Regions from separate parts of the Serratia sp. EC4 genome, predicted to be linked through region 3. Evidence: predicted binding sites of a transcription regulator. Region 3 holds the regulator's gene; each other region holds the start of a gene.
What was found. The regulator Fur, encoded in region 3, represses iron uptake genes when iron is present. The targets are predictions, from matches to a motif close to ATAATAATGAGAACNACTATCAA.
Positions count from the first base shown of each region.

Region 1: sodA (superoxide dismutase [Mn]) is a predicted target of Fur. The motif match lies at 2,623-2,645, and genes of this name have one in related genera.
Region 2: ACP39K_RS06235 (Nramp family divalent metal transporter) is a predicted target of Fur. The motif match lies at 1,723-1,745, and genes of this name have one in related genera.
Region 4: ACP39K_RS04560 (isochorismate synthase) is a predicted target of Fur. The motif match lies at 1,798-1,820, and genes of this name have one in related genera.

Region 1 covers NZ_JBNIDE010000006.1:125,234-129,445, reverse strand. Annotated here, with positions in the region: gene ACP39K_RS17705 (methyl-accepting chemotaxis protein) at 1-1,798, opposite strand, end outside; gene sodA (superoxide dismutase [Mn]) at 1,924-2,544, opposite strand; gene fdnG (formate dehydrogenase-N subunit alpha) at 2,961-4,212, shown strand, end outside.
Region 2 covers NZ_JBNIDE010000001.1:1,326,183-1,330,394, reverse strand. Annotated here, with positions in the region: tRNA gene ACP39K_RS06245 (tRNA-Ala) at 26-101, shown strand; gene ACP39K_RS06240 (NupC/NupG family nucleoside CNT transporter) at 220-1,407, opposite strand; gene ACP39K_RS06235 (Nramp family divalent metal transporter) at 1,785-3,023, shown strand; gene ACP39K_RS06230 (DUF2502 domain-containing protein) at 3,065-3,475, opposite strand; gene mgrA (L-glyceraldehyde 3-phosphate reductase) at 3,698-4,212, opposite strand, start outside.
Region 3 covers NZ_JBNIDE010000002.1:308,990-313,201, reverse strand. Annotated here, with positions in the region: gene ybfF (esterase) at 1-420, shown strand, start outside; gene ybfE (LexA regulated protein) at 677-964, shown strand; gene fldA (flavodoxin FldA) at 1,220-1,759, shown strand; gene fur (ferric iron uptake transcriptional regulator) at 2,089-2,535, shown strand; gene ACP39K_RS08105 (beta-N-acetylhexosaminidase) at 2,787-4,212, opposite strand, start outside.
Region 4 covers NZ_JBNIDE010000001.1:969,398-973,609, reverse strand. Annotated here, with positions in the region: gene agp (bifunctional glucose-1-phosphatase/inositol phosphatase) at 1-811, shown strand, start outside; gene ACP39K_RS04565 (4'-phosphopantetheinyl transferase family protein) at 973-1,665, shown strand; gene ACP39K_RS04560 (isochorismate synthase) at 1,854-3,044, shown strand; gene dhbA (2,3-dihydro-2,3-dihydroxybenzoate dehydrogenase) at 3,148-3,906, shown strand; gene rarD (EamA family transporter RarD) at 3,908-4,212, opposite strand, start outside.

The DNA.
Region 1 (4,212 bases), on a different contig from region 3:
GCAGCAGCATATCGGCCTGCTCTTCCAGCGAATCGGCGGCGGCGGCGGACTCTTCCACCAGCGCGGCGTTCTGCTGGGTGGTGTGGTCCATCTCGACGATCGCCTGGCCAATCTGGGCGATGCCGCGCGTCTGTTCATCGGAGGCGGCGGCGATCTCGGCCATGATGTCGCGCACGTGGGTGACCGAACGGACGATCTGTTCCATGGTATTGCCGGTGCTTTCCACCAACTCAGTGCCGGTTTTCACCCGGCTGACCGATTCGGCGATCAGCCCTTCTATTTCCTTGGCCGCCTGGGCGCTGCGGCTCGCCAGGCTGCGCACTTCACTGGCGACCACCGAGAAGCCGCGGCCCTGTTCGCCGGCGCGCGCCGCTTCCACCGCGGCGTTGAGCGCCAGGATGTTGGTCTGGAAGGCAATGCCGTTAATCAGGGTAGTAATTTCGGCGATACGCTGCGAACTGCTGGAGATATCGCGCATGGTGCTGACCACGTTTTCCACCAGCTTACCGCCCTGTTGTGCGGTCTGCGAGGCGTCGGTGGCCAGTTGGTTGGCGTGATGAGCATTGTCGGCGTTTTGTTTCACCGTGGCGGTCAGCTGTTCCATGCTGGCCGCGGTTTCCTCGACCGCCGCCGCCTGCTGTTCGGTGCGGGAGGAGAGATCGGTGTTGCCGGCGGCGATTTCCGCCGAGGCGGTGGAGACCTGGCTGACCCCCATCTGGATCTTCTCAATCATGGTGCGCAGGTTTTGGCTCATCGCCGCCACTGCGTTCAGCAGTTGCCCCAGCTCGTCGCGGCGGGTGCTGGTCTGCGCCTGGCGCAGGTCGCCGCCGGCGATGCGTTCCGCCATGGCTAGCGTGCTGTGCAGCGGACGGGTGATCTGCAGCGTGATGCGCCAGGCGATAAGCACCCCGGCGATGATGGCGATCAGGGTGGTGACGCCCATCTGCAGCTGCGCCAGATTGATGTTGTTGCGCGTCTGCACCAGTTCGTCCTGCATAAAGGCGTTCACCAGCGTGCCGATCGCTTGCGCGCGTTCGCCGAGCTGCCGGCTGATCTGCTGTTCGTGCTCATAGGCCGGCAGGTAGGCCGCGATGCGGTTTTTGTAATCGTCCAGCGCGGCCAGCAGCGGTTGCAGCTGCGGGCGCTGCGCGTCGCTGACCCGGCGGCTCAGGGCGTTGGCCGCGTCGCGCGCGTCGTCGATGGCCGCCATCAGCGGCGCTTCGGTTTCCTTGTTCAGGCTCAGCAGCAGACCGCGCGCGCCGTAGCGCACCTGGGTCAGCTTCTGGTTAAGCTGGATGAAGGCCAGCTGCAGATCGCCGTTGGTGAGCTGACGCTCCACCTGGCTCAGGCTGGCCTGCACTTCCGACATGTTCCAGCTCTGGCGCACCGCGTCTTTTGCCGTGACCGCCTGCTCAAAGACTTTTTGCTGCTGTTGATATTCCCCGATCAGCGTCACCAGACGCTGCAGATCCTTACGGCTTTGGGCGTCCCAGTCCAGCGCCTGCCCCTGATCTATCAGCTTGACGGCATTTTCAATATTGGCGCGGTTGTTCTGCAGATACTCCGGCTGGTAGGTCTGGCCGTACATGGCGCGGTTGTATTTGGCCTGGTTGATCTCCTCGTTCAGCCGGTTGCTGAAGTCGATGCGATCGGCGCGGGATTCGATGATATGCAGATATTGCGCCCCGGTGCCGGCGATGACGACCGCCAACAGCAACAACAGCGCGAAGCCGAGACCGAGCTTTTTACCTACGGTGAGATGAGTGAACTTTCCTGCCAGTGCTTGCAATGCCGCCATAGCGTTTTTCCTTCTCCGGGCGAACGTCAATTGAACAAACCATCGGCAAGAAGTGGTCAAACTTTAGCGGATTTCAGGCAAAAAAATACCCGCCGGTGGCGGGCATCTTTATCAACGGGGGCGAATTACTTCTTCGCGGCGAAGCGTGCGGCGGCTTCATCCCAGTTGACCACGTTCCAGAACGCCTTGATGTAGTCAGGGCGTTTGTTCTGATATTTCAGGTAGTAAGCGTGTTCCCACACGTCCAGGCCGATGATTGGGAAACCGGAAGCGCCGGCGACGGCTTCGCCCATCAGCGGGCTGTCCTGGTTGGCGGTAGACACTACGGCCAGCTTGCCGTCTTTCAGCACCAGCCAGGCCCAACCGGAACCGAAGCGGGTGGCTGCGGCTTTCTCGAACTCTTCCTGGAATTTCTCAACGCTGCCGAAATCGCGCTCGATGGCCGCTTTCAGATCGCCGCCCAGCGTGGTGCCGGTTTTCAGGTTTTTCCAGAAGAAGCTGTGGTTGGCGTGACCGCCGGCGTTGTTGCGCATGAAGGTGCGTTTGTCGGCAGGCACTTTGTCCAGATCCTGGATCAGCTCTTCAACGCTGTATTTGGCCAGCTCAGGGTAGGCTTCCAGCACGGTGTTGGCGTTGTTGACGTAGGTCTGGTGGTGTTTGGTGTGATGGATTTCCATCGTCTGCTTGTCAAAATGCGGTTCCAGTGCGTCGTAAGCGTACGGCAGGGATGGCAGTGAATAACTCATAATCATCATCTCCAGTGGTGTATGGGCGGCGCAAAGGGCGAGCACCGCGTAAGCAGTCGGATCATTATAGTTAATTAAATGATATTGAAAATGATTATCAATGCCCTGTGAATTGTGTGGTTAATGAACAAATCGTTGCGTTAACATGTTGATAGAAGAGGGCGCAGGGTGGCCGGTTCAAACCGTCGCCCCGGCGCGTTGGTTACTCTCTATACTGTAGGGAGCGCCAACGTCGAAATGTATCGAAATGTGCCAATGCGTTCACTGAATGAGCACGAGTGTGTAACAACCACAAGCACGCTGTGGTAATATGGCCGGCGTTCGTAGCAAGCATAACAACAGTGACATTCGCGTTTGCCGCGCTAGCGGGCAGGCGCATTTGAACAATGTGACAATCGAGAGTAAAGGAGACCCCCATGCAGGTCAGCAGAAGGCAGTTCTTTAAGATCTGCGCTGGCGGTATGGCAGGAACGACGGTGGCCGCGCTGGGCTTTGCCCCCGAAGTGGCGTTGGCGGAAACCCGGCAGTACAAACTGCTGCGCGCCCGCGAGACCCGTAATACCTGTACGTATTGTTCCGTCGGCTGTGGGCTGTTGATGTACAGCCTTGGTGATGGCGCCAAAAACGCCAAAGAAAGCATTTTCCATATCGAAGGGGATCCGGATCACCCGGTAAACCGCGGCGCGCTTTGCCCGAAAGGCGCCGGCCTGGTTGACTTCATCCACAGCGAAAGCCGCCTCAAGTATCCGGAATACCGGGCGCCGGGGTCGGACAAATGGCAGCGCATCAGCTGGGACGACGCCTTTACCCGCATCGCCAAGCTGGTGAAAGAAGACCGTGACGCCAACTTCATCAAAACCAACGATCAGGGCGTTACCGTCAACCGTTGGCTGACCACCGGCATGCTGTGCGCTTCGGCCGCCAGCAATGAAACCGGTTTTCTGTCGCAAAAATTTAGTCGCGCTCTCGGCATGCTTGCCGTAGACAACCAGGCGCGTGTCTGACACGGACCAACGGTAGCAAGTCTTGCTCCAACATTTGGTCGCGGTGCGATGACCAACCACTGGGTTGATATCAAGAACGCGAATTTGATTATCGTCATGGGCGGTAATGCGGCGGAAGCGCATCCGGTGGGGTTCCGCTGGGCGATGGAAGCCAAAATACACAACAATGCCAAGCTGATCGTGATCGATCCGCGCTTTACCCGAACCGCGTCGGTGGCGGACTTCTACACGCCGATCCGCTCCGGGACCGACATCGCTTTCCTGTCGGGCGTGTTGCTGTATCTGATGACCAACAACAAGTTCAACCGCGAATACGTCGAGGCCTACACCAACGCCAGCCTGCTGGTGCGGGAAGACTTTGCCTTCGAAGACGGGTTGTTCAGCGGCTACGACGCGGAAAACCGCAAGTACGACAAAACCACCTGGAACTACCAGTTCGACGAGAACGGCTTCGCCAAGCGCGACGTCACGCTGCAGGATCCACGCTGCGTGTGGAACCTGCTGAAACAGCACGTGAGCCGCTACACGCCTGACGTGGTGACCAACATCTGCGGCACGCCGAAGGACGATTTCCTCAAGGTGTGCGAATACATCGCCGAAACCTGCGTCGCGGATAAAACCGCTTCGTTCCTGTACGCCCTGGGCTGGACTCAGCACTCGGTCG
Region 2 (4,212 bases), on a different contig from region 3:
GCCGGTCAACGCGTACCACTTTTGTGGGGCTATAGCTCAGCTGGGAGAGCGCTTGCATGGCATGCAAGAGGTCGACGGTTCGATCCCGTCTAGCTCCACCACCATTTAAAAAGCCGACCTTAGGGTCGGCTTTTTGCTTTGCATTATTCCACCTTCGCCGAAGGCCAGCCAATAAAAAAGGCGCCCGCAGGCGCCTTGTTATCCTGGCCGGTTCGAGGCTTAGCCCAGCACCAGACCCGCGATGGAAGCGGACAGGATGCTGACCAGCGTAGAGCCGTACACCAGCTTCAGGCCAAAGCGTGACACCACGTTGCCCTGGTGTTCGTTCAGGCCCTTGATCGCACCGGCCACGATGCCGATGGAAGAGAAGTTGGCGAAGGACACCAGGAACACCGACAGGATCCCCAGGCTGCGCGGCGACAGCTCGGCAGAGACTTTCTGCAGTTCCATCATGGCCACGAATTCGTTGGAAACCAGTTTGGTCGCCATGATGCTGCCAACCTGCAGGGCTTCGTGTTTAGGGATGCCCATGATCCAGGCGAATGGATAGAAGAAGTAGCCGAGGATTTCCTGGAAGCTCAGGCCGAAAATGGCGCTGAACACACCGTTGAGCGCGGCGATCAGGGCGATGAAGCCAATCAGCATCGCGGCGACGATAATCGCTACTTTGAAGCCCGCCAGGATGTATTCACCCAGCATTTCAAAGAAGCTCTGGCCTTCGTGCAGGTTGCCGAGGTGCAGCTCTTCTTCTTTATTGGTGTCGTACGGGTTGACCAGCGACAGCACGATAAAGGTGCTGAACATGTTCAATACCAGCGCCGCCACCACGAACTTGGCGTCCAGCATGGTCATGTAGGCGCCGACGATGGACATGGAAACCGTAGACATCGCGGTCGCCGCCATGGTGTACATGCGCTTTTCCGACATCTTGCCCAGGATATCCTTGTAGGCGATGAAGTTTTCGGATTGCCCCAGGATCAGCGAGCTGACGGCGTTAAACGACTCCAGCTTGCCCATGCCGTTCACTTTCGACAGCACGGTGCCGATAATGCGGATGATGAACGGCAGCACCTTGATGTACTGCAGAATACCGATCAGCGCCGAAATGAAGACGATTGGGCACAGCACCTTCAGGAAGAAGAACGCCAGGCCTTTGTCGCCCATGCCGCCGAACACGAAATCAGTCCCTTGTCCCGCAAACCCGAGCAGTTTGTCAAACAGCGCGGCGAATCCTTTTACGAAGCCCAAACCCGCTTCCGAATGCAGGAAAAAGTAGGCCAGCAGTACTTCGATAACCAGTAGTTGAATAACATAGCGAATGCGGATGCTTTTACGATCGCGGCACACCAACAGGGCCAGGATCGCCACCACCACTATCGCCAACGCAAAGTGCGCAATATGGGACATGTTTGCTCCAAATTTGAGGCAGGCTGAATTTCGGCTGCCATTTTATGTAACGCTACGTTTAAAAACGAGACTTCTATTGCAAATATGGAAAATCATAGTGGGAGTTCTCCTAAAGTGTTGCGCAAAAGCATAAAAAATCAAGATGTTAAAGCAGCAATAGGAAATTCGTATTCTTGTGCTAACCTGTCTTTCAGGGGTATTGCAGCCAAAATCCCATCCCAAAAGCACGGAAATCGGCAAGCTTCGCGCTGAACCCTTCGATAAAACCGTTAATGTTGGCTATTACAGAGATAAGTTTTACCGCTACAAATGCGCTTGATAATTATTATCATTTATATAGAGTGGAGATAAACGTAATTTCAGTAAGGGTTCAACATATGCTGAACAGTCGCGTGGTTGAAACCACCTCCGGTCGCTCCGCCAGAAAAATCAAACTCTCGCTCATGGGGCCCGCCTTCATCGCCGCTATCGGCTATATCGATCCCGGCAACTTCGCCACCAACATCCAGGCCGGCGCCTCATTCGGCTACAGCCTGCTGTGGGTGGTGGTTTGGGCCAACGTGATGGCGATGCTGATCCAGCTGTTGTCCGCCAAGCTGGGCATCGCCACCGGGAAAAATCTGGCCGAGCATATTCGCGATCGCTTTCCGCGGCCGGCGGTGTGGGCCTATTGGGTGCAGGCGGAGATCATCGCCATGGCGACCGACCTGGCCGAGTTTATCGGCGCGGCGATCGGCTTCAAGCTGCTGCTCGGCGTCTCTCTGTTGCAGGGCGCAGTGCTGACCGGGATCGCCACCTTTTTAATTCTGATGCTGCAAAAGCGCGGACAAAAGCCGCTGAAGCGGGTGATCGGCGGCCTGTTGTTGTTCGTCGCCGCCGCCTACATCGTCGAGCTGGCGTTTTCCCAGCCGCAGCTTGCGCCGCTGCTGAAAGGCATGGCGTTGCCCGATCTGCCTAACGGCGATGCGGTATTCCTGGCTGCCGGGGTATTGGGCGCCACCATCATGCCGCACGTGATCTATCTGCATTCGTCGCTCACCCAAATCGGCGGCGAGCACGACAAGGCGGAACGCTATGCCGCCACCAAAGTCGACGTCGCCGTGGCCATGACCATCGCCGGTTTCGTCAATCTGGCGATGATGGCCACCGCCGCCGCCGCGTTTCATTTCAGCGGCCACAGCGGCATCGCCGATCTCGACGTGGCTTACCTGACGCTGCAACCGCTGCTCGGGCACGCCGCCGCCACCGTGTTCGGCCTGAGCCTGGTGGCGGCCGGCCTCTCTTCTACCGTGGTCGGCACGTTGGCGGGGCAGGTGGTGATGCAGGGGTTCGTGCGTTTCCATATTCCGCTGTGGCTGCGGCGCGCGGTGACCATGCTGCCGTCGTTTATCGTCATCATGTTGGGGATGGATGCGACGCGCATTCTGGTGCTGAGCCAGGTGCTGCTCAGCTTCGGCATTGCGCTGGCGTTGGTGCCGCTGCTGGCTTTCACCGGCAATCGGGCGCTGATGGGGGAAATGGTCAACGGCCCGCTGGTGCAAAACCTGGGCAAGCTGATCGTGCTGGTGGTGGTGGTGGGATTGAACGGCTACCTGCTGATCGGCAGCGTGCTGTAAGCAAAAACAGTGCGGGCCGGCGTTGCGCCGGCCCGTCGTCGTTAATCGCGGTCGTCATCGCCGTGGCGGCGCCAGCGATCGCGGTCATGATCGTGGTGATGCTTTTTCTCTTTCTTCCAGTGGTGCTTATCGTAGTGTTTGTCGTATTTACGATAGCGTCCTTCATGGTAGTAATAGTGTTTACGCCAGTAGTCGCCATCGCGCCAGCGATAGCCGTCCCAGTAGTAACCGCGACGGCTGCGGTCGCCGAGATAACGCCCCTGATGGCCTTGCCACCAGTCGCGATCCCGCCAATCGTAACCATCCCAATAGCGGCCGCGGTTATCCTGATCGCCGATGCGCAATGAAACGCCTGGCATCAGATCGATGCTGATCCCTTCGGCATGCGCCTGCTGTGCGGCGGGCAGTACCGTCGCCGCCAAAATGGCGGCCAAGAGCAGAGGTTTAAACATGGCTTCTCCTTCCCGCTTGCGCGGCCTGGCCGTTTGTCACTTTATGAAGCGCGTTCATCAGTTTAAAAGCGGCCTTATCGTTATTTTTGCTGCAATATCGGCATCATAGCGCCGGCGCATAGGGTTGAATCTGAGAGCCACTCTGAAAATGATGCAGGAGGTTAAGATTTGAGATTTTTCTGGGGTAGCGCCGCTCGATTGAACGGCGGAATTTGTAAACGATTACAATAAGATTGTCTCGATCTGCGCGAGCTCTTCTTCACTAAAGTGACGATTGGCCAGCATGCCCACCGCGTCTTCTATCTGCGCATTCTTGCTGGCGCCGATCAGCACTGAGGTAACGCGATCGCCGCGCAGCACCCAGGCCAGCGCCATCTGCGACAGCTTCTGCCCGCGTTGCCGCGCCAGCGCATCGAGGCGGCGCACCTTGTCCAGTCGCTCGGCGGTCAGCTGCTCCGGCTGCAGGAAGCGGCTGCCGCTGGCGGCGCGAGAATCTTGCGGTATGCCGTGCAGGTAGCGATCGGTCAGCAGGCCGCCCGCCAGCGGCGAGAAGGCGATAGATCCGACGCCATGTTCCTCCAGCGTATCCAGCAACGCCGTCTCCGGCCCGCGTTCCAACATCGAATACTTCGGCTGGTGGATCACGCACGGCGTGCCGAGCCGCTGCAGAATGTCGAACGCCTGTCGCGCGCGCTCGGCCGGGTAGTTGGACAGGCCGACATACAGCGCTTTGCCCT
Region 3 (4,212 bases):
GTGGATTACCAGACCCGACGTCATGACGAGATCTTCGCCGCGCTGAAGGCCGTCAGCGCCGCCGGCATCACCCAGCGCCAGGCGGCCGCCCAGTTGATGCGCGACTACCTGCAGGAAGAAGGCGTGATCCAGTTCCTGCTGAAGTCCTTCCATAACGGTGAATGGCGCTTCAACCTGCCGGTGCTGATCGAACGCTACGAAGACATCACCGGCTGGCAGGACGTCCCGGCCTGGCCACACCCGACCCTGTTCATTCGCGGCGGCCTGTCGCCGTACGTGCAGGACAGCTACCGTGCAGATATCGCCCGCCAGTTCCCGCAGGCCCGCGCGCACGTCGTCGCCGGCACCGGCCATTGGGTGCACGCCGAAAAACCGGAAGCGGTGCTGCGCGCCATCCACCGTTTCCTCGGCGAAGCCTGAAAAATACGTTAATCTGGCGAAAAAACGCGCTAAAGATAACGGCTTAGCGCGTTTAGCCCGCAGTTAGGCATTGTCGCCGCTCCATCTGCTGGGGTAATATGGCGCGCTATAATTTTGCCGCCGCGCCAGCGCGTTCGCGAACGCCGGTTCGGGGGTAAATTTGGGTTAGGGTTTATTGGCCCGAAGTGTGTTAATCGATGCCTCCGGAAGCGTGCGAGCGCTTTTTGATGCAAACTCCCTTGCAGTACCGCTACCTATGGCAAAAGAACAAACGGATCGCACGACGCTGGATCTGTTCGCAGATGAACGCCGTCCGGGGCGCCCGAAAACCAACCCGCTTTCCCGCGATGAACAGCTTAGAATCAATAAGCGCAATCAGTTACGGCGCGATAAAGTGCGCGGATTGCGGCGCGTAGAGCTGAAAATCAACGCGGATGCGGTGGACGCCCTGAACAAACTGGCGGAACAGCGCAACATCAGCCGCAGCGAACTCATCGAGCAGATGCTGTTGGCGCAACTGGCGGAAGAACAGCCGGAACATTGATCTCTTCGGCCGCACGCGCGGCGCGGCGTTAAGGACAACGCCGGATCGACCACGCTTTTCTTCATCCTTCGGCATCGCATAAATGCGATAAAACCCCGGCGCCACTTTCTGGCATGATACGCATTTACCGGTAAGAGACTGCGCCTGTCGGCGCCCGCCACCATGGCGAAAGGCTCTTGTCATGGCATCATTTTAATCGGCGGCAGTGCCGGCGCCGAGTAATGCAATTAATTGAATTTAAAGGTTATACGCGATATGGCTACTGTAGGCATTTTCTTTGGCAGCGACACTGGCAATACCGAAAACATTGCCAAAATGATCCAGAAAATTCTTCAGAAACAGTTTGGCGACGATGTCTCAGAAGTGCATGACATCGCCAAAAGCAGCAAAGAAGACCTGGAAGGGTTCGATATCCTGCTGCTGGGTATCCCGACCTGGTACTACGGTGAAGCGCAGTGTGACTGGGATGATTTCTTCCCGACGCTGGAAGAAGTCGATTTCAACGGCAAACTGGTGGCGCTGTTCGGCTGCGGCGACCAGGAAGACTACGCGGAATATTTCTGTGACGCGATGGGCACCATCCGCGACATCATCGAACCGCGCGGCGCGGCCATCGTGGGCCACTGGCCGACCAAAGGCTACCACTTCGAAGCTTCCAAAGGCCTGGCGGACGACAACCACTTCATCGGTCTGGCGATCGACGAAGACCGTCAGCCGGAGCTGACCAATGAGCGCGTGGACGCCTGGGTCAAACAGATCGTCGAAGAGCTGAGCCTGGCCGATATCGTCGGCTAAACGCCGGTACTGGCGAAAGGTTGAACAAAGGCCCTGTAAAGTGCATAGTGTGCCGACAGGGCCGTCATCGGCAACAGGGATTGCTGCGATAGAAGCTACAGATTTGTAACTTCCCACCCCGTCACGGTAGACTGAGATATCGGTTTATCCCATCCATCAAGGCGTTGCATGCAAAACATGCAATAGTGCAATTATATCTTTGTTAACAACCGGCGGTTTCCATTTAGTACAACCGGTTCTATAATGAGACGCATTAACTCTTTGTGCCGACCGATGCCACAGGCGAGTACGCCTCAACTTGATTAGCATAGTAACAGGACTGAATTCGCATGACCGACAACAACATCGCATTGAAGAAGGCCGGCTTAAAAGTCACGCTTCCGCGACTCAAAATCCTGGAAGTACTGCAAAATCCGGAATGCCATCACGTCAGTGCGGAAGATTTGTACAAAAAACTGATTGATATGGGCGAAGAGATCGGCCTGGCGACGGTTTATCGCGTACTGAACCAGTTTGACGATGCGGGCATTGTGACACGTCACAATTTCGAAGGCGGCAAGTCCGTGTTCGAGCTGACCCAACAGCATCACCACGATCACCTGATTTGCCTGGACTGCGGCAAAGTGATCGAATTCAGTGATGAATCCATCGAAGTGCGCCAGCGTGATATCGCCAAGCAGCACGGCATCAAGCTCACCAACCACAGTCTGTACCTGTACGGCCACTGTGAAACCGGTGACTGCCGCGAAGACGAATCGCTGCACGACAAGAAATAAGCCTGACCGGCTATGAAAAACCGCCTCACATTGGGGCGGTTTTTTTATGCCCGCCGTACAACGGGCAAAAAAATCCCCGGACAAGCCGGGGGAAGATCATGTCATGAAATACTACAATTGCAGCGGCACTGCGACTCCACGTACTGCTCTCACTTCAACATCCGCCCCACGCCGGCACGCGCGGGGGCGAACGCATTCCCCCTTCATTATGATGCGGCCCGCTGCCAGAACCACGGGCCCCGGAGCCAGACCTAGACCTTCTCGGCGCGGCTGTAGCGTTTACCGTCCGGGCTGACCGAACGCACCTGCACGTCACCGGAGACCGTCGGCTTGGCCTTGGCGTCATAGCGCTGCCACTGCTTGCCGCCGTCGGTGGAATACTCGATGCCCAATCCCGGCAGCGCGATATTCGCTTCCAGCTTGCCGCCCGCCACGCGGGCGCCCGGCACCGGCAGACGATAAGCGACGCCGCCTTTGTCCAGCTTGGCCAGTTCACGTTGGCCCAGGATATTGGCGAAGCGCAGCCAGTCTTTCTCCAGCGCCTGGGTATCGACAAAGTGGGTTTCCCCGCCTTTGTATTCGCGGCCGGCGCGATAGTCCTGCTCCCAACCGGCGCGGTGCCAGGCGCGTTCCGCCACCGACAGCGCGCGCGGGAAGATCATGTATTCCATCTGCGGATCGGTGCGCTGGGTTTCGCTCCACAGCTGAGCGGACAGACCGTAGGCACCCGGCCACGGCTTGTCGCTTTTGGCGTTGAAGTGGTTGCCGTCGCGGTCGACCGAGGTTTCCGCGTTCTGCGGCATGTTGTCCGGCGCGAAGCTGAACACCTTGCGCTCGTCGCTGAAGCGGGTGCCCCAGTAGTAACCGCGCTCGTCCGGATTCACCTCGTAAGGGAAGTCCATGTAGACGTAGTCCGGGTTGGAGACCACCACTTCATACCCTTTATTGGCCCAGTCGTTAACGCTGTCGAAACCGCCCCAATACAGGGTGTCCCAGAAGTTGACGCCCACGCGCGAGGTGGCGAACGCCTTCGAACTTTCGGCGTCTTTCAGACCGTCCTGCCAGGCCTGCATTCTGTCGATGCCGTGCGCCTTCACCAGCTTGCTGACCTCCTGGCCGAAGTAGCTCGGCAGGTGCTCCATGTCGGCCACCTTGCCTTCTTTGATCATCGTCTGGCACACCTGCGACTTGGCCCACGGCTTGTCTTCATTACTCTGGTCAATGATGCCTTTACCCGGTTCCGGTTTCGCCTTGTCGGTATAGCCTGCGCCCAGGCGGATGTTTTTCGCCTCATCGCCGCCAAAGTGCCAGGTTTTGATCGGCTGGCCGGCTTCTTTATGCATCTGGGCAATCTCGCCAATCACCTTGTCGACAAAGCGCTGGGAAGAGTCCAGGCACGGGTTCAGGTAGCTCTGGCGGTTAAAGAACTGCACGGAGGTGGTGTTGGAGGTATCGGTCGGATCCACCAGGCGGAATTCGTTGGCCTCCTGCTCTTTCCCGGCGGCATGCAGCTTTTTATAGCGCGCTTCCATCGAGACCACCGCGGCGCGGGCGTGTGCCGGCATGTCGATCTCCGGGATCACCTCAATCTGGCGCGCCTGAGCGTATTTGATGATGTCGATATAGTCCTGACGGCTGAAGAAGCCGCTGTAGACGTCCGGCCCCTGGCCGTACTGC
Region 4 (4,212 bases), on a different contig from region 3:
GATGGATCCGACCTTCAACCCGATCATCACCGATACCAGCGAAGCCTTCAACCAGCAGGCGCTGGCGGCGATGAACGCCGCGCTGGGCTCGCTGAAGCTGGACGCCTCTTACCAACAGCTGGCGAAGATCATCGACTACAAGGATTCCGCCGCCTGCAAGACCGACAAACACTGCGACCTGACCAAAGAAGCCAGCGTGATGAGCGCGGTGCCGGGCAAAGAGCCGGGCGTCTCCGGCCCGCTGCGGGTGGGCAACTCGCTGGTGGACGCCTTTATGCTGCAGTATTACGAAGGTTTCCCGATGAAAGAGGTGGCCTGGGGCAAAATCGCCACCCCGCAGCAGTGGAAGCAGCTGGCGCAGTTGAAAGACGGCTATCAGGATTCGCTGTTCACCTCGCCGGTGGTGGCGCAGAACGTCGCCAAACCGCTGCTGACCTACATCAACAACGCGCTGCTCGGCGAGCGCAAACCGGACGCGCCGAAGCTGACGGTGCTGGTCGGCCACGACTCCAATATCGCCTCGCTGCTGTCGGCCATGCAGTTCCAGCCGTATCAGCTGCCGCAGCAGTACGAGAAAACGCCGATAGGCGGCAAACTGGTGTTCCAGCGCTGGCGCGACGCGCAAAACAACCGTGAATTGCTGAAGATTGAGTACGTCTATCAGTCCACCGAACAGCTGCGCAAGGCGACGCCGCTGACGCTGCAAACCCCGCCGCAGCGCGTGACGCTGGCGCTGAAAGGCTGCCCGATCGACAAGGACGGTTTCTGCGCCTGGAGCGATTTCGAAAAGACCATGAAAGGCATCTTGTAATGCCCAGCCTCTCTCCCGATCGCGGGGGAGAGGCCTCTCCCCATCCCGGCTAACGTGCCGCCGTACGAGCCTTAACGCCATTTATTTTGCCCAGGGTCATTGTTGCAGGCGGTTTCGGGGGCTAACATCATCAGCCTGCCTGCTTATCATGGATACCGCCGTTGCCCACTTTTATCCGCAATATCGAGTTTTTCACGCCGGACGGCTATCCGGGCCAGGTGGCGCGTTGCCATTTTGCGCTGGCGGAGTATCGCGACGAGAGTTTTCCCGAGGCGGGCTTTGCGCTGCCGGACCATCTGGCGCGCGCGGTGCCGAAACGCCGCGCGGAGTATTTGGCCGGGCGTGTTCTCGCGCGCCAGCTATTGGCGCCGCTCGGTTTTGCCGATTTCACCCTGACGCGCGGCGAAGATCGCGCGCCGCAGTGGCCGCCGGGCATCGCCGGGGCGCTGAGCCATAATTCGGATACCGCGCTGTGCGCCGTACACCGCGAGAGCGGGCTGGGCGGCGTTGGGTTGGATGTGGAGACGCTGCTCTCCGACGTGCGGGCGGAGGAGCTGTGGGGGGCGATCGTTTCGGCGGGGGAGCGCGAGGCGTTGCTGCGCGAAACGCTGCCGTTCAACGAGCTGCTGACGCTGACGTTTTCCGCCAAAGAGAGCCTGTTCAAGGCGCTTTATCCGCAGGTGCGCTGTTACTTCGATTTTCTCGATGCGCGCATGGTCGCCGTGGATACGCAGCGGCAGACGTTCGTATTAGCGTTGCTTAAGACCTTGACGCCAAATTGCCCCGCCGGCCGCCGGTTCAGCGGGCGTTTTTGGCGTGAAGGTGACGACGTCACGACCTTTATTTTTTGCTAAAATACAATAATAACAGTGTGTTATTTCTTGCTGCGCCGTAACGTGGATTTGCCGCAGCGAGCGGAAAGATTCATTCATCGGAGATTGACCCTCGGTGGGGAATCGGTGTAATTTATCCTCCTTTTACAGCTAATGATAATTATTCGCATAAACATTATCATTGGTGAGGCGCAACAAAGGAGTGGTCTGTGGCGACACTGACGACAGAAAACCAAACCTTCCCCGGGTTTGCGTACGCCGAACAATCGACCTTTTTGTACCGGTCCGAATTCCGTTCCCTCTCCGCCAGCGGCGTGTTCGAACGGATTGAGACGCCGGCGTTCGGCGGCGAGCAGGAAGGCAGCGCGCTGGCGCAGCATATTCGCCAGGCGCTGGCGCGAGCCAACGCCGCCGGCCAGGAGACGCCGGTGGTGGTGGGCGCCATTCCGTTCGACACGCGCCGGCCTTCCTGCCTGTATGTGCCTGAAAGTTACGAGTTTGTCGCCAACGACAGCTTTACCCGCGCCGCGCGCCCGATGCTGCAACAGCCGCATCGCCTGGCCGCCTGCACCAGCATTCCGGACGAGCCGCGCTTCAAGCACGCGGTGGCGGAAGCGGTCAGCCGCTTTAAACAAGGCAAGCTGGACAAGGCGGTGCTGTCGCGCATCCTCGACATCGAGCTTGAGCAGCCGGTGGCGGGCCACCAGATCCTCAATAACCTGATGGTGCAGAACCCGACCGGTTACCACTTTTCCCTGCCGCTGGCCGATGGCGGCGTATTGATCGGCGCCAGCCCGGAACTGCTGATCCGCAAGCAGGGCGGCGAGATCCACACCAACCCGCTGGCGGGTTCGGCGCGCCGTCAGGACGATCCGCAGCAGGATCGCCTCGGCAGCGAGCGCCTGATGCGCTCGACCAAAGACAAATACGAACACAAGCTGGTGATCGACGACATCCGTCGGCACCTGGCGCCGCTGTGCGCCAGCCTGAGCGTGCCCAGCGGCCCGTCGCTGCTCAGTACCGGCACCATGTGGCATTTGTCCACCCGCATTCGCGGCGAGCTGCTGAACCCGAATCTCAACGTGATGCAGCTGGCCTGCCTGCTGCATCCGACGCCGGCGCTGTGCGGCTTCCCGACCGAGAGCGCCCGCCAGCTGATCGCCGATCTGGAACCGCACGATCGCGGCCTGTTCAGCGGCATCGTCGGCTGGTGCGACGCCAACGGCGACGGCGAGTGGGCGATCGTCATCCGCAGCGGCCTGCTGCGCGGCAACCGGGTGCGGCTGTTCGCCGGCGCGGGGATCGTCGCCGCCTCGACGCCGCAGTCCGAGTGGCTGGAAACCGCCGCCAAACTGGGCACCATGCTCAACGCTTTCGGCCTGAACAGCGGCGCGCTGTAGGGCCACTTTTGCGGCGCAGCGCGCGCCGCATCCTATCCTTTTCGCAGGAGACAACGATGAACAACAACATGACCCGGCTGTGCGCCCGGATGGCGGTGCGCGCATGAGCATTCAGATGGATTTCACCGGCAAACGCGTGTGGGTGACCGGCGCGGCGCGCGGCATCGGCGAGCAGATCGCCCGGCATTTTTTGACGCAGGGCGCCGAGGTGGTGGGGTTTGACCGCGAGTTCGCCAACCCGGATTTGCCTTACCCTTGCGTGACGCTGGACATCAGCCGGCCGGAGCAGGTGGAGGCGGTGTGCCGCCAACAGCTGGCGGAAAACCCGCAACTGGACGTGTTGGTCAACGCCGCCGGCATTCTGCGCATGGGCAATACCGAAGATCTGAGCGTGGATGACTGGCACCAGTGCATCAACGTCAACGCCTCGGGGGCGTTTTACCTGTTCCGCGCCGTGCTGCCGCACTTCAAGGCGCAGCGCAGCGGGGCGATCGTCAGCATCGGCTCCAACGCCGCGCACGTGCCGCGCGCGCAGATGGCGGCTTACTGCGCCTCCAAGGCGGCGTTGACCAGCCTGAACCACTGCGTGGGGCTGGAGATGGCGCCGTTCGGCGTGCGGTGCAATCTGGTGTCGCCGGGCTCGACCGACACGCCGATGCAGCGCGGCATGTGGCAGACCGATGATGCGCAGCAACGCACCATCGCCGGCTTCCCCGAGATGTTCAAGCTGGGGATCCCGCTGGGCAAAATCGCTCGCCCGGACGAGATCGCCAACGCGGTGTTGTTCCTGGCCTCCGACTTGGCCAGCCACATCACCATGCAGGACATTGTGATCGACGGCGGCGCGACGCTGGCCGCCTGAGTCAGACCCGCTGGCGGCGCAGCAGGTGCCGCGCGCCTTCCGCCGCCAGCAGCAGCACCGCCAGCCAGATCGCCAGATAGGTCGGCCATTCGCTTTGGCCGATGCTTTCGCCGAGCAGCAGCGCGACGATCACCAGCAGCACCGGTTCCACATAGCTCAGCAGGCCGAACAGGCTGAACGGCAGCAGGCGGCTGGCGAGGATGTAACACACCAATGCCACGGCGCTGATGACGCCGAGCAGCGGAATGCGCCAATACAGCTCGGCATTGATCGGCAACGCCGCTGCGCCGCCGTCGCCGAAGGCGA